DNA from 4 places in the Abyssicoccus albus genome. Region 1 is predicted to be linked to each of the others. Evidence: riboswitches for the same ligand, from Rfam matches in the RefSeq annotation. Region 1 holds a riboswitch; each other region holds the start of a gene.
What was found. Region 1 has a riboswitch for thiamine pyrophosphate ahead of tenA (thiaminase II). Riboswitches for the same ligand answer to the same signal wherever they lie in the genome.
Positions count from the first base shown of each region.

Region 2: another riboswitch for thiamine pyrophosphate. It lies ahead of EDD62_RS02610 (ECF transporter S component); the one in region 1 lies ahead of tenA (thiaminase II).
Region 3: another riboswitch for thiamine pyrophosphate. It lies ahead of tenA (thiaminase II); the one in region 1 lies ahead of tenA (thiaminase II).
Region 4: another riboswitch for thiamine pyrophosphate. It lies ahead of EDD62_RS05810 (3-oxoacyl-ACP reductase); the one in region 1 lies ahead of tenA (thiaminase II).

Region 1 is NZ_RKRK01000003.1:28,998-32,217, forward strand. Features, by position in the region: gene thiD (bifunctional hydroxymethylpyrimidine kinase/phosphomethylpyrimidine kinase) at 61-867, opposite strand; gene tenA (thiaminase II) at 857-1,552, opposite strand; TPP riboswitch at 1,687-1,785, opposite strand; gene EDD62_RS05240 (3D domain-containing protein) at 1,904-3,010, opposite strand.
Region 2 is NZ_RKRK01000002.1:542,941-546,160, forward strand. Features, by position in the region: gene EDD62_RS02600 (2-oxoacid:ferredoxin oxidoreductase subunit beta) at 1-618, shown strand, start outside; gene EDD62_RS02605 (thiamine-binding protein) at 707-1,006, shown strand; TPP riboswitch at 1,076-1,186, shown strand; gene EDD62_RS02610 (ECF transporter S component) at 1,285-1,869, shown strand; gene EDD62_RS02615 (ABC transporter ATP-binding protein) at 1,883-3,220, shown strand, end outside.
Region 3 is NZ_RKRK01000003.1:271,404-274,623, forward strand. Features, by position in the region: gene dhaK (dihydroxyacetone kinase subunit DhaK) at 1-167, opposite strand, end outside; gene EDD62_RS06535 (pyridoxamine 5'-phosphate oxidase family protein) at 481-993, shown strand; gene tenA (thiaminase II) at 1,023-1,691, opposite strand; TPP riboswitch at 1,734-1,832, opposite strand; gene EDD62_RS06545 (ABC transporter ATP-binding protein) at 1,870-2,883, opposite strand; gene EDD62_RS06550 (ABC transporter permease) at 2,883-3,220, opposite strand, start outside.
Region 4 is NZ_RKRK01000003.1:138,783-142,002, reverse strand. Features, by position in the region: gene EDD62_RS05815 (LLM class flavin-dependent oxidoreductase) at 1-721, opposite strand, end outside; gene EDD62_RS05810 (3-oxoacyl-ACP reductase) at 731-1,480, opposite strand; TPP riboswitch at 1,577-1,682, opposite strand; gene EDD62_RS05805 (aminoacyltransferase) at 1,818-3,056, shown strand.

The DNA.
Region 1 (3,220 bases):
TTCCTCATCACTCATTCAATTTAATTTGCACCTGTTACTATATTTTTATTTATGTTTTATCTATTCGTCATTCGACGAATACGCAAAATGATTCACCGGGCCTCTTCCATGCCCTAACTCTGGTGTATGTTTGATCGCCGCTTCAATATAAGCTTTCGCAATACGTACGGCATCTTCAATATTATGTCCTTTCGCAAGCTCTGATGTAATAACGCTTGAGAATGTACAACCTGTCCCATGTGTATGTTCTGTATCAAAACGCTCCCCATTTAATACGATCATTTCTTGACCTTTAATGAATAAGTAGTCTGTTGCATCTCCTTGTAAGTGACCACCTTTTACAACGACACTTTCACAACCAATCTCTTCAATAAACCGTTTACCACACAATTTAATATCATCAAGTGTCTCAATCTTCATGTTTGTAATTCGTTCTGCTTCTGGAATGTTCGGCGTAACAACTGTTGCATTCGGCAATAATTGATTGACTAATATGTTGACTGTTTCTTCTTCTATTAATGCATCTCCACTTTTGGCAATCATAACGGGATCTGACACATATGGAATATCACCATTTTGAATATAAGGTAGTACCACTTCCATCATATCCTTCGTTGCAATCATGCCTGTCTTAATCGCGTCAGGGGTAATATCATCAAAGACACTGTTCAATTGTGCTTCTATAATATCTAATGGTAAATGGTGTATTTGTTGAACACCGAGTGTATTTTGTGCGATGACACTCGTTGTTACACCCATCCCATAGACACCTCTTGATTGAAATACTTTCATATCAACCGATACACCTGCACCACCCGTTGGATCTGTTCCTGCAATACTTAAAGTTGTCATTAATTTATTGTTCATCGTTATTCCACATCCAATCTTCTTGTTGATAACTCATATTAAAGAACTTACGTTCATGCTCACAACTTTGTAGGAAATTCATCTTTACATCTTCTACTTCATCTTGTGACATCATCTCAGCACTTTGGTCAATCCAATTAAATAAATACTCTAACAGTTCATCCATACCTTCGACATAGAAATCAATCCACTTTAACATCGGATGATTGCTTTCTAATGAATGGTGTTCTTTCATCTTTAATGCAAGTTGTTGATATACATATGGGCAAGGACACATGGCAGCAACCGTGTAAGCAATATCTTCTCTCATATTGACTTGATAATACATATGTTTCACATAATGATCTGCACTCGGATACCAATGGTGGTGTCCTTTAATAATATCTTCATAGCTTTTGCCTACATATTCTGATAAAAAATAATGTGCATCCACTTCACCATTAATGACAAAGTCTATTTGAGATAACAAGAAGTTCATCTCTTCATTCGTATGTGCTTTCGGAACCAATAATGCATAAATTTTAGCGAATTCATTCAAATATTGATGATCAGCACGTAAATAGTGTTCTATACTTCCTTTAGGTGTTGATCCATCTAACATTGATTGAATAAAGTCATCATTATAAATTTGATTGATGATTGGACTCGCTAATGATTTAAGTGACTCACTTAATGATTGTGACATACATATACACTCCTTAAAATTAATAATATAAATTTATATTTCACAAAACTATGTATTTGTTAGCAACAATATATTGAACATATAAAAAACCCACAATGCAGCCCTTGCATGTGGGTATATCGGTGCTTAATCTATCACCTTTAAGCCCACTTCCTTACGCTAGCATTATCTAGTTCAAGTATAAGGGATTGACACTCATCATCTCAGCCGTCACGGCACCCCTAGTGGATTTATTTATTTCTATTGTACGCTTTTGACACGCAACTCGTCAAATAAAAGATAGAGTAAAAAAGAGACTTAAGCTTTATGCTTAAATCTCTTCATATGATAATATCCTTTTAATACTTTATATTAGTTTAAGATTGTTACTGTAGCAGAAGTACGTCCTTTAGAGTAAGCTTCACCTTTTGATCCAACTAAAATATCAATGATATTTCCTTTGATTGCTCCACCAGTATCACCAGCGATCGCTGTGAATGAACCGTATGGTGTAGTCACTTGAACTGTTGAACCTAATGGAATGACACGTGGATCTACTGCAATGACACGCTTACCACCTGCATAGATTGAGTTACGTACGTCAATGCCTGTTGCAGTAATTCCTGAACATCCAGCACATCCTGCAGTATAGTGTGTTGCTGATACACGGATTGTACGTCCGTTAGATACTTGTTGTGCTTTAGCACGTTGTTGTTGTGCTTTTTGTGCTTGAGCACGTTTTTCTGCTGCTTTTTGTTCCGCAGCTTTTTGCGCTGCAATTTTTTCTTGTTGTGCTTGACGAGCCTCTGCTTGTGCTTGACGCTCAGCCGTCGCTTTTTGTTCTGCCGCTTTTTGTTCTGCCGCTTTTTGTTCTGCCGCTTTTTGTTCTGCCGCTTTTTGAGCTGCTACACGTTCAGCTTGTTGCTTTTGTTGCTCAGCTTTTTCTGCTGCTTGTGCATTGTTTTGTGCTTGTTGCTTGATTTCTTGTTTTTCTTCTACTTTTTCAGCTTTGATTTCTTTTTGAGCTGCTGGTTTTGCAACTTGAGGTGCTGCTGGTTGATGTACTTTTTGTTGTACTGGTTTTTGAACAACACTATTCGCTGATTCTTTTTTATCAACGATTAATTTCTCACCTGCAATAATTAAGTCTGATTCTAAATCATTCAATGCTTTTAATTGTTGAACAGTTTTACCGTATTGTTTACCAATTAAGAATAAAGTATCACCTTTTTGAATATCATGGTATTTAACAGCTTCAGAGTCTTCTTTATCTACTACTAATTTTTGATCTACTAAAATTAACTCACTTGATAAGTTATTTAATGATTTTAATGCATCAACTGTTGTGTTGTAGTTTAATGCAAGTTCTGATAAAGTATCACCTTTTTGAACTGTATGTTGAGTATCCGCGTTTACACTTGCTGTAATTCCTGTTGAAAGTAATGCTGCTGTACCTAATGTTAATGCTTGTTTCTTCATAATAAAAATCCTCCTAATAATAATCCTATATTTAATATTCGTTAATTATATGCTTCGTGTTTCTAAAACTTGCTTAATACTTTTATACATACGAGATAAATTGACTTATTTGTGTTAAATAAAAATCATATCTCGCTTCGACTAGTTAATACTTTAACAAATATAAATGTTTCATAGGTTACAAGAAGATAATAAATTCAGTTAAAAATT
Region 2 (3,220 bases), on a different contig from region 1:
TTGACCGTTGTCGCAAGCGGAGGAGATGGTGATGGATTCGCAATTGGTATGGGTCATACAATCCACGCATTGAAAAGAAATATTGATATTACGTATATCGTAATGGACAATCAAATTTACGGTTTAACTAAAGGGCAAACGTCACCAAGTAGTGCACACGGTTTTGTGACAAAGTCTACGCCTAAAGGTTCAATTGAGCCAAGTATCTCTCCATTACAACTTGCGATATCATCAGGTGCAACATTTGTTGCACAATCTGTATCTTCAGATATTAAAGAATTAACAAGTATTATCGAACAAGGGATGAATCATAAAGGATTTTCATTTATTAATGTATTTTCACCATGTGTAACATATAATAAAGTGAATACGTATGACTGGTTTAAAGAACATTTAACACATGTTAATGATATCGAATCATTTGATTATAAAGATAAATCTAAAGCAATGAATGCAATCATAGAACATGATGGACTGGTTAAAGGATTAATCTATCACAACAGTGAAGCAAAAAGTTATGCAGAACAAATTGATGGTTATTTGGATGAGTCGTTAGCAAAGAGAGATTTACAGTTAGATTCTGCTACATTTGATGATTTGATGAAAGAGTATATTTAATGATGTTGAATATTTATACCACAATAATTAATAACGATTATCATATCATTAATTACTAATGTGTTTTAAAGGAGGAAAGGTAAATACTATGAATGTAATGATGAGTATACAAATCATTCCGAAACCTAATGATCATGAAGATGTCATTGAATATGTAGATGAGGCAATCCGCATCATTGATGAGAGTGGATTAAATTATCGTGTTGGGCCATTAGAGACGACAATTGAAGGAACAATGTCACAATGCTTATCATTAATCGATAAGATGCATTCTAAAATGCAAGATATGGGATCAAAAAGTACGATGAGTCAAATTAAAATATATCAATCCGAGGCGCATCAAAGGATTACTGATTTAACCCATCAATATGATGAAAAAAATGGATAAAATGTCGAGTTAATTAATGATTTACTATTGATTTATTTATTGAGTTTAGTATTATTAATATAACAATTAAATAAGCACTAGGGGTGTATTATATTTATATAATACTGAGACGGTTGAATTCGGACCCTTTGAACCTGATCAAGAATAGACGCTTGCGTAGGGAAGTGACAATTATGTTAACGTATCGATATGATCATCAATATGTCCACTTCCTATGTCTATAGGGAGTGTTTTTTATTTGTTTAAAATATTATTTTATTTTTAAGGAGGATGTACAAATGAGTACAGAGTCGAAAGGTTTAAAGTTATCAGATATTTTAATTACAGTATTTATTGCGGTCATCTTCGCAATTATTTACAAAGTATGGTGGGGGTTTTATGGCATTGCTGAAGCAACGGGATTGAGAATTGAGCAATTAACATATGGTATGTGGTTTATTGCGGCAATTATTGCTTATTTACTTATCAAAAAACCTGGTGTTGCCTTACTCGCTGAATTTGCAGCAGGTGCAGGTGAAACAATCGTGATGGGTCAATTTCATATTCCTACTTTGATTTATGCATTCTTACAAGGATTAGCGTGTGAGCTTGTATTTATGTTATATCGCTATAATAGACATACTTTGTTCGTCAGTATGTTAGCCGGGGTAGCGGCTGCCATTGCATCATTTCCAATTGATTGGTACTACGGATATTTAAGTGAAGTTCAATTATGGAATGTAATTTTAATGTTAGTATTCAGAATCATTAGTGGTGCGATTTTAGCAGGTGGTCTAGCATATGTGATTGTAAAAGCTTTAGAGAAAACGGGCGTGACGAAATTATTAAGACCGAGTCAAAAAGAGGATTACGACGCATTATAATTAGGTGGTAAATATGGTCATATCTATAAAAAATTTAAGACTAAAGTTTTCAGGTGTAGAGAAAAAATTATTTGATGGATTAAATATTGATGTACATCAAGGAGAAAAAGTGTTAATGCTTGGACCGAGTGGATCCGGTAAGACGACATTATTACAAGTGATGAGTGGTATTATTCCTAGAAGTATTGATATCGCGCATAAAGCAGATGAATTAGTTATTGATGATTATGCATCGGTTGTATTTCAAAATCCAGATAGTCAATTTTGTATGCCAACGGTTGGAGAGGAACTCGCATTTATATTAGAAAATCGCTGTATACCTACAGAACAAATGGTATCAAAAATAGAAGATGTACTTCAAACGGTTCGTCTTGATGTGTCGTTAGATAAGTCAGTCGAAAATTTATCAGGAGGGATGAAGCAACGTCTTGCGATTGCTTCATCTTTATTACAGCAAGCTAATACTTGGTTTTTAGATGAGCCAACGTCGATGTTAGATCCAAATGCAACGAATCATTTGTGGGATGTAATTCAAGATATATGGCAAGATAAGACGGTTATTATCGTCGAACATAAAGTCGAACAAGTCTGGAATTATGTCGATCGTGTCATATTAATGAATTATGATGGAGAAGTGATTGCATCGAATACACCGAATCAAATTCTACTTCAATTTGAGGAGCAGCTTGAATCATTTGGTGTATGGTATCCAGGTGCGTGGAATAATCGTCCTGAAAAAATACAAAAAGCTCATAACCCTACTGACACGAAAGGAATACTATATGGTCACGATCTTATCGCTAAACGAGGAGATAAAACGTTATGGCAGTGTGATCGATTCGAATTTCACTCAGGTCAGTGGATTACATTAGAAGGAGATAATGGTACTGGAAAGTCAACTTTTTTTGAGATGTTAATGCAATTAATTCCATACGATGGAGATATTTATTACGATGACGAACAATTGCAATCGATTAAAATGGCAGCTCAGTCAATTTATTATGTTTATCAAAATCCAGAACTTCAATTTGTAATGAATACTGTATTTGAAGAGTTATACATTAATACATACAATGGTCAAAAAGAACAAGCAACAAAGCAGACAGAAGATATGCTAAAGTTATTAAAGTTAGATCATGTGAAGACATTACATCCTTATGAATTATCTGTCGGACAGAAAAGACGACTCAGTGTAGCAACAGCAATACTAAGTCGTGCTGACGTATTATTGCTTGATGAACCAACCTTTGGATTAGACTCACATAATACATTTGAACTGATTAAATTAATTCAACAATTAAAAAATGAAGGAAAATTAATTATTACCATTACACATGATGAACAAATTTTA
Region 3 (3,220 bases), 240 kb from region 1:
GGTTCATGACCACTACCACCACCTGAAACTAAAGCAACTCCTTTAGCCTTCTTCTCTTTACGAACAACAACTGTGTCTTCGATGATCTCAATATCACTATTTGCTAGTTTCAATCCCTCTAACATGTCACTTAAAACTGAAGTACGGTCTTTGATTAATTTTTTCATTGAAATCACTCCTTTTTATTATATATCTATATTGTACTCCTATTTTCAAATAATTAAAAAAGATATCATGGTTTTATAGACTTGTTCACAATATGTTCAATATCATTATGGTGCGCGTATTTCCAGTTTGCGCGCACCATATACTTGAAAACCACCAATTCCTTCATTATGGTGCGCGTATTTTCTATTTGCGCGCACCATATCCTTGAAAATCACCAATTCCTTCATTATGGTGCGCATATTTCCAATTTGCGCGCACCATATTTCAATCAGTGCCGATTTCTGTCATAATAAAATAAAAAGGAGTCTCACGATGTTCATCAACAACCAACTTAAGTCATTAAGATTATCTCAAACTTCATACCCAACACTACCTGATGAATACCCTTCTAATCCTTTCGACCTTTTCGAGCAGTGGTTAACAGATGCGGTCCACAAAGAAACCGAAGGGAATACGTTAGTTTTATCAACACAACACGACGGGACCGTCGATTCTCGTATCGTACTTTTGAAAGCGATCCATAATGAATCTCTCTTTATCGAGAGTCGAACGGCGCGTCGAAAGGTTGATCAACTTCGTCAACACAATCAAGTGGCTGTGAATTTTTATTGGCCGGTGACGGGTCGACAAGTGAGAATTCAAGGGATCGCTTCGTTTGAATATCCCGAACAAATCAATGACTATCTAGATGCTTCAACACGTGATGATTTAACTGTAGTCCAGATCAAACCAACGCGTTATGAATTTTATCAAAGTCTGACTGAAGGTGGGTTCAAACGGTTTGAATATACGAATCCAACAGATTGGACAATCCATACATTATAAAAGCCGAGGTCATAAACCTCGGCTTTTTTTCATCCTTTAGCAACAGGCCACTCTTCTAACGTTTCACACATCTCCCAGAACATATATTCATAATAACTCGTCTTCACAATGATCTCCTCAAGTTCAGCGAGTTCACGTTCAGGTTTCCCTGCTGTCAGTTGATCCATTAACTCAATGGCACTATTCGTCAATTCAGTAAAATCATCGCCTGAATACATCTCAATCCATTGAGCATAACGATTCCCTTCCACTGATTGTTCCGCTAAAGATTTTCCGATATAATTATAACTCCACGCACACGCTAACAACGCCGCCACGACATGCTCAGGACCACCCCGTTGAGCGTGATTCAACATATAACTCGTATACGCTGTATTCACCGCCGCAGCATCTGTTGCTTCTAACGTCTCTTCACTAATTCCGAATTCAAGCGCAAACTTTCGATGTAAATCCATCTCCATAAACAAAGTGCCATGCAGTAATTCACTAAACATCCCCATCGTCTTCAAATCACGCGCTTTACTACTCCCAATCGCCATTAACTTGGCATACTCAATTAAGTACACATAATCTTGCTTCAGCCAATGTTTAAACTTCTCCTCATCTAAAGATCCGTCACCTAATCCTTTGACGAAAGGATGTTCTAAGTACGATGACCAAATCGGTTCAACACGTTTCCAAATACGTTCAGTAAACATATACTTCTCCTCCTATAAAAAAATACCTATACACGTAGGTATAGGTATGAAGACCCACTTCCCTACGCTGGTGTTAATCAATCAGGTTCAAAGGGTCGGAACATATCCTCTCAGCACAATTGTGCACCCCTAGTGTATAGGTTGTATTTGATTTATGTACATTATAACATACATTTCATCATTTCATATTCACATATATAATATCATTCATTTGGGACCTATGATCGTGTGTCATCACTTTCAGTCTTCCTTGATCAGTTTCCACCGTATATTCATAGGAACCACCTTCGAATAAAATATTGACAACTTCTCCTTTAATTCCATGATTGTCATTTAACGATAACTCATGTGGCTTAAGAGGGATAATACCTTCTTCTTTAAAGTGTTGCGTCACTTCCTTATGCCAGTGCATTCCATTCACTTCAAAATGATTATCATTCCATTCACCATGGATTAAATTATGTCCACCAACAAATTCTGCGACAAATGAATTCACTGGATGATTATAAACTTCCTCAGGTGTTCCGACTTGTTCAATTCGTCCCGCATTCATGACAATCACTTTCGTTGCAAGACTTAATGCTTCTGACTGATCATGTGTCACATATAAAAATGATGTTCTTTCTTTATTAAATATTTCTTTTATTTGATAACGTAAGTCTCTCTTTAAATGTGCATCTAAACTACTTAGCGGCTCATCCATCAAAAGCAAGCCTGGCTTAGGAGCAATGGCTCTTGCAATGGACACCCTTTGTTGTTGTCCACCTGACAATTCATGAGGATATCTTTTATGGAAGTCACTTAATCCTACAAGCTTTAAGCAATGTTCGATGCGTTCCTTTCGTTGTGAATCATTCAATTTAGATGTAAATTGATGATTTTTCAAAGGATATTCCACATGCTTACTTACGTTCATATGAGGCCACAGTGCGAATTGTTGGAATACCATCGATAGATTTCGTTTATTCGGTGGTATCGTCTTATGAACACTTGCAACGACTTGTTCATCCATCATAATGTCACCATCACTCAACGGTTCAAAGCCTGCAATTAACTTTAATAATGTTGTCTTTCCACATCCTGATGGGCCAATGAGCACAACAAATTCATCATGATCAATCGTCACATTGATATCATGTAGCACCTGTGTTTGACCGTATTGTTTAGATACATTGATTAATTCCGTTTTCATTATGATAAATCCTTTCTCTTAAACATAGATTGTAATAATAGATACAATAGCCCACCAAGACATAACAAGATAATGACAATGACTGAAAATGCACTAGAGTATTGCTTATAACCTGCACTTTCAAAGCTAAAAATAACGACCCCTATCGTCTCACTACCACTTGCCCATAAAAGAGCACTCAATGTTAACTCAGTTAAAGCTGTAAACATCATTAATAGTAATCCACCAATCATACCTGAAGTGAGTAATGGTAAAAGGATATTTTTGAATCTTAACAAAATATTATTCCCTGATACACTTGCCGCATGTTCTAAGGAAATATGGATTTGTGAATATG
Region 4 (3,220 bases), 110 kb from region 1:
TCTTATTCCAACTGACGGAGTATACTGCATCTGCTTGTTCAGCAGCAAGCTTTAATCCTTGATCAGATGCTCCGGCTTGCATCGCAACAGGTTTGCCGTATTTTGAATTCGGTGTTGAAAGTGGTCCTCTGACGTTGAAATGCTCACCTTCATGATTTATTGGTCGAATGTTTTTATGATCAATTATTTGTTCATTTTGTTTATCACAAATGAAATCATCTTCAGACCATGATGTAAATAATTGATTCATCAATTGACCAAACTCTCTAGCTTTCTTATATCTGTCAGCATGGTTTGGAAGATTGTTCATACTATGGTTCATCGCTTCTTCATCAGTCATTGAAGTGACAAGATTCCATCCGGCTCTGCCTTTTGAGATATGTTGTAGTGAAAGCATTTGTCTAGCTGATAAGTATGGATTCATAAATGTCCCTGATATCGTACTGACTAATCCAATGTGTTCTGTCACTTGTGAAATGGCACTCAAATTCACAATAGGGTCTAACCACATTGCAGGCATTACTTGATCGTGTGTTGCGTTGAGTGCTTGGTTATCCGCAAAGAAAATTGTATCGAATTTTCCTCGTTCACATGTCTTAGCTAATTGTTGGTAGTATGATATGTCTCCTAGTCTTTCGATCTGTGAATCAGGCATTTTCCAAGCGGCTAGATGATGCCCAACACCGTAAATCAATATGCCAACATGCATTTGTTTCTTCATAAAAACCTCCTAATTCATCGTCAATCCACCGTCTACTGTAATGTTTTGTCCTGTAACGCCTTTCGCTTCGTCTGATGCTAAGTACGCGACCATATTCGCAACGTCTGTTGGTGTTGTCACTTTACGAAGTGGTGTAGAGTTTGCGATGAGTTCGAATACTTCTGGTGTTGTCACACTTGAAGCATCCGTTGTTTTCAACAATCCGCCGGATACCATGTTAGCACGGATGCCGTGTTGTCCGAGTTCACTGGCAATATTACGCATCATTCCTAACAAACCAGCTTTAGCTGATGTATATTCGTGGTAAGGTACGACTGGGTTTTGGAATAGATTCGTCCCGATACTAATGATTGCACCGTCTTGTTGTTCGATGAATTGATTGATTACGCTTTGACTCACATTGAATGCTGCTTTCATCGTTCCGTCGATTTGTTGTGCATAATCTTCCCATGATAAGTCTTTGAATGACTTCTGAGTCGAAGGATCGAATTTGAACCCAATGAGTGCGTTATTGACCACAACGTCAATTGAACCGAATTGATCGACAGCGGCTTTGACCATTTCATCCACTGCTTCACGATTTGTTACGTCTGCTTGATAAGCTAATGCTTTGTCTTCACCGAACTGTTGCACAAGTTCTTCTGCAGCTGCCTTACTTTTGTTGTAATTAATGACTACGTTGAATCCTTTGTCATGCATGGCTGTCACGATTTCTTTCCCTAATCCTCTTGCACCGCCTGTGACTAATACTGTTTTCATATGTTCTGACTCCTCTATGTTTTATTCCATAAAAAATACACCTTTCACGATAGAAAGATGCACAACAATCAGCATTGTAAATATGTATAGACGGATGCCTAGTGATGTACACTTTCCTACGCTAGTCTGAACTAGATCAGGTTCAAAGGGTTTGAGGACTACCTCATCTCGATTTATACATTAAATACCCCTAGTGTATTTCTTAAGTTAGTTTCAATATACAAATAATTGTATAGTATGTCAAGACAAGTCATTTTATTAGTATTCATGTACAGTTATTTTGTTTACATGTATAATGAGACGTAATAAAAATTTTAGTCATGAAGTGGGGATATATTTGAAGTTTTGTGAGTTAACGGTTAAAGAATATGATGGATTTGTAAATAATCATCTGAGTCATTATACACAGATGGGTCGTCATTATATGTATAGAGTGAATCACGATATGGAAGTATATCTTGTCGGGGTAAAAAAAGACGGTGAGGTTATTGCTGCGAGCTTGATAAATAGTGCTCACATTATGAGATTTTTTAAGTTTTTTTATTTGCAACGTGGTCCGGTAATGGATTATCAAGATGAATCAGTGGTGCAGTGCTTTTATGATGGGTTGACGGCATTTGCTAAAGAGAAAAAAGCAGTTTATGTATTATCAGATCCTTATATTGTACATCAGGTAAGAGATCATGATGGGAATATACTGGAATCTAAAAATACTAATCAATTTCTTCAACAAATGAAGTCATTAGGCTATCATCACCAAGGATTCCATGTTGGATATTCAATGAAGTATCAAGCGAGATGGTTATCTGTTTTGGACATTCAAGATAAATCATTAGATGATATCTTGCAAGATATGGATTACAATACGCGACGGAGTATTAAACAGACGTATAAAATGGGTGTTCAGATGAGAGACTTATCTCTTGATGAGTTTGATCAATTCTTTGAACTGTTTGAAATGGCTGCGGATAAGCACGGATTCGATTATGCAAGTATTGATTACTTTAAGCGACAGGCGAATACGTACGGTGATCAATGTCGTATCGTAATGAGCTATATTAATTTATCGGATTACTTAAATGAATTACAAGAGGAATTGGCTGATGTTGAAGGTGAGTATAATCAATCTAAGCAAGCGTTAGAAGAGAAACCAAATCATAAAAAGTTGAAGAATAAAACAGCTGAACTTGAGATGAGAGTAGGTAAGATTCGAAAGAAAATCGAAGACACTGAAACTTTAAAAGCATCAGACGGTGAAGTATTAAACCTTGCAAGTGCTATGTTCATTCACAACGCGCATGAACTGTATTACTTGTCGAGTGGATCTAATCCCAAGTACAAACAATTCATGGCACCTTACAATATGATGTGGGAAATGATTCAATACGCGAAGGAATTAGGGTTAAAGAGATATAATTTTTACGGTGTGTCAGGTGATTTTTCTGAAGACTCTGATGACTATGGTGTATTGAAGTTTAAGAAAGGCTTTAATCCAGTGGTTCATGAAATGATAGGAGACTTTGAAAAGCCAATTCGACCGATTTTATATAAACTATACAAACTGAAGACTCGATAAAAGCATAAGCTAACACTTATGCTTTTTTTATGGCTTTGTATTCAGAGTATTTGCGAGTTACTCTGAATACGGAGGTAGAGAAGTGCGGAAATCATCTGGTATTCAGAGTATTTGCGATTTACTCTGAATGCGGAGGTCGAGAGGGGCAAAAATGGTCTGGTATT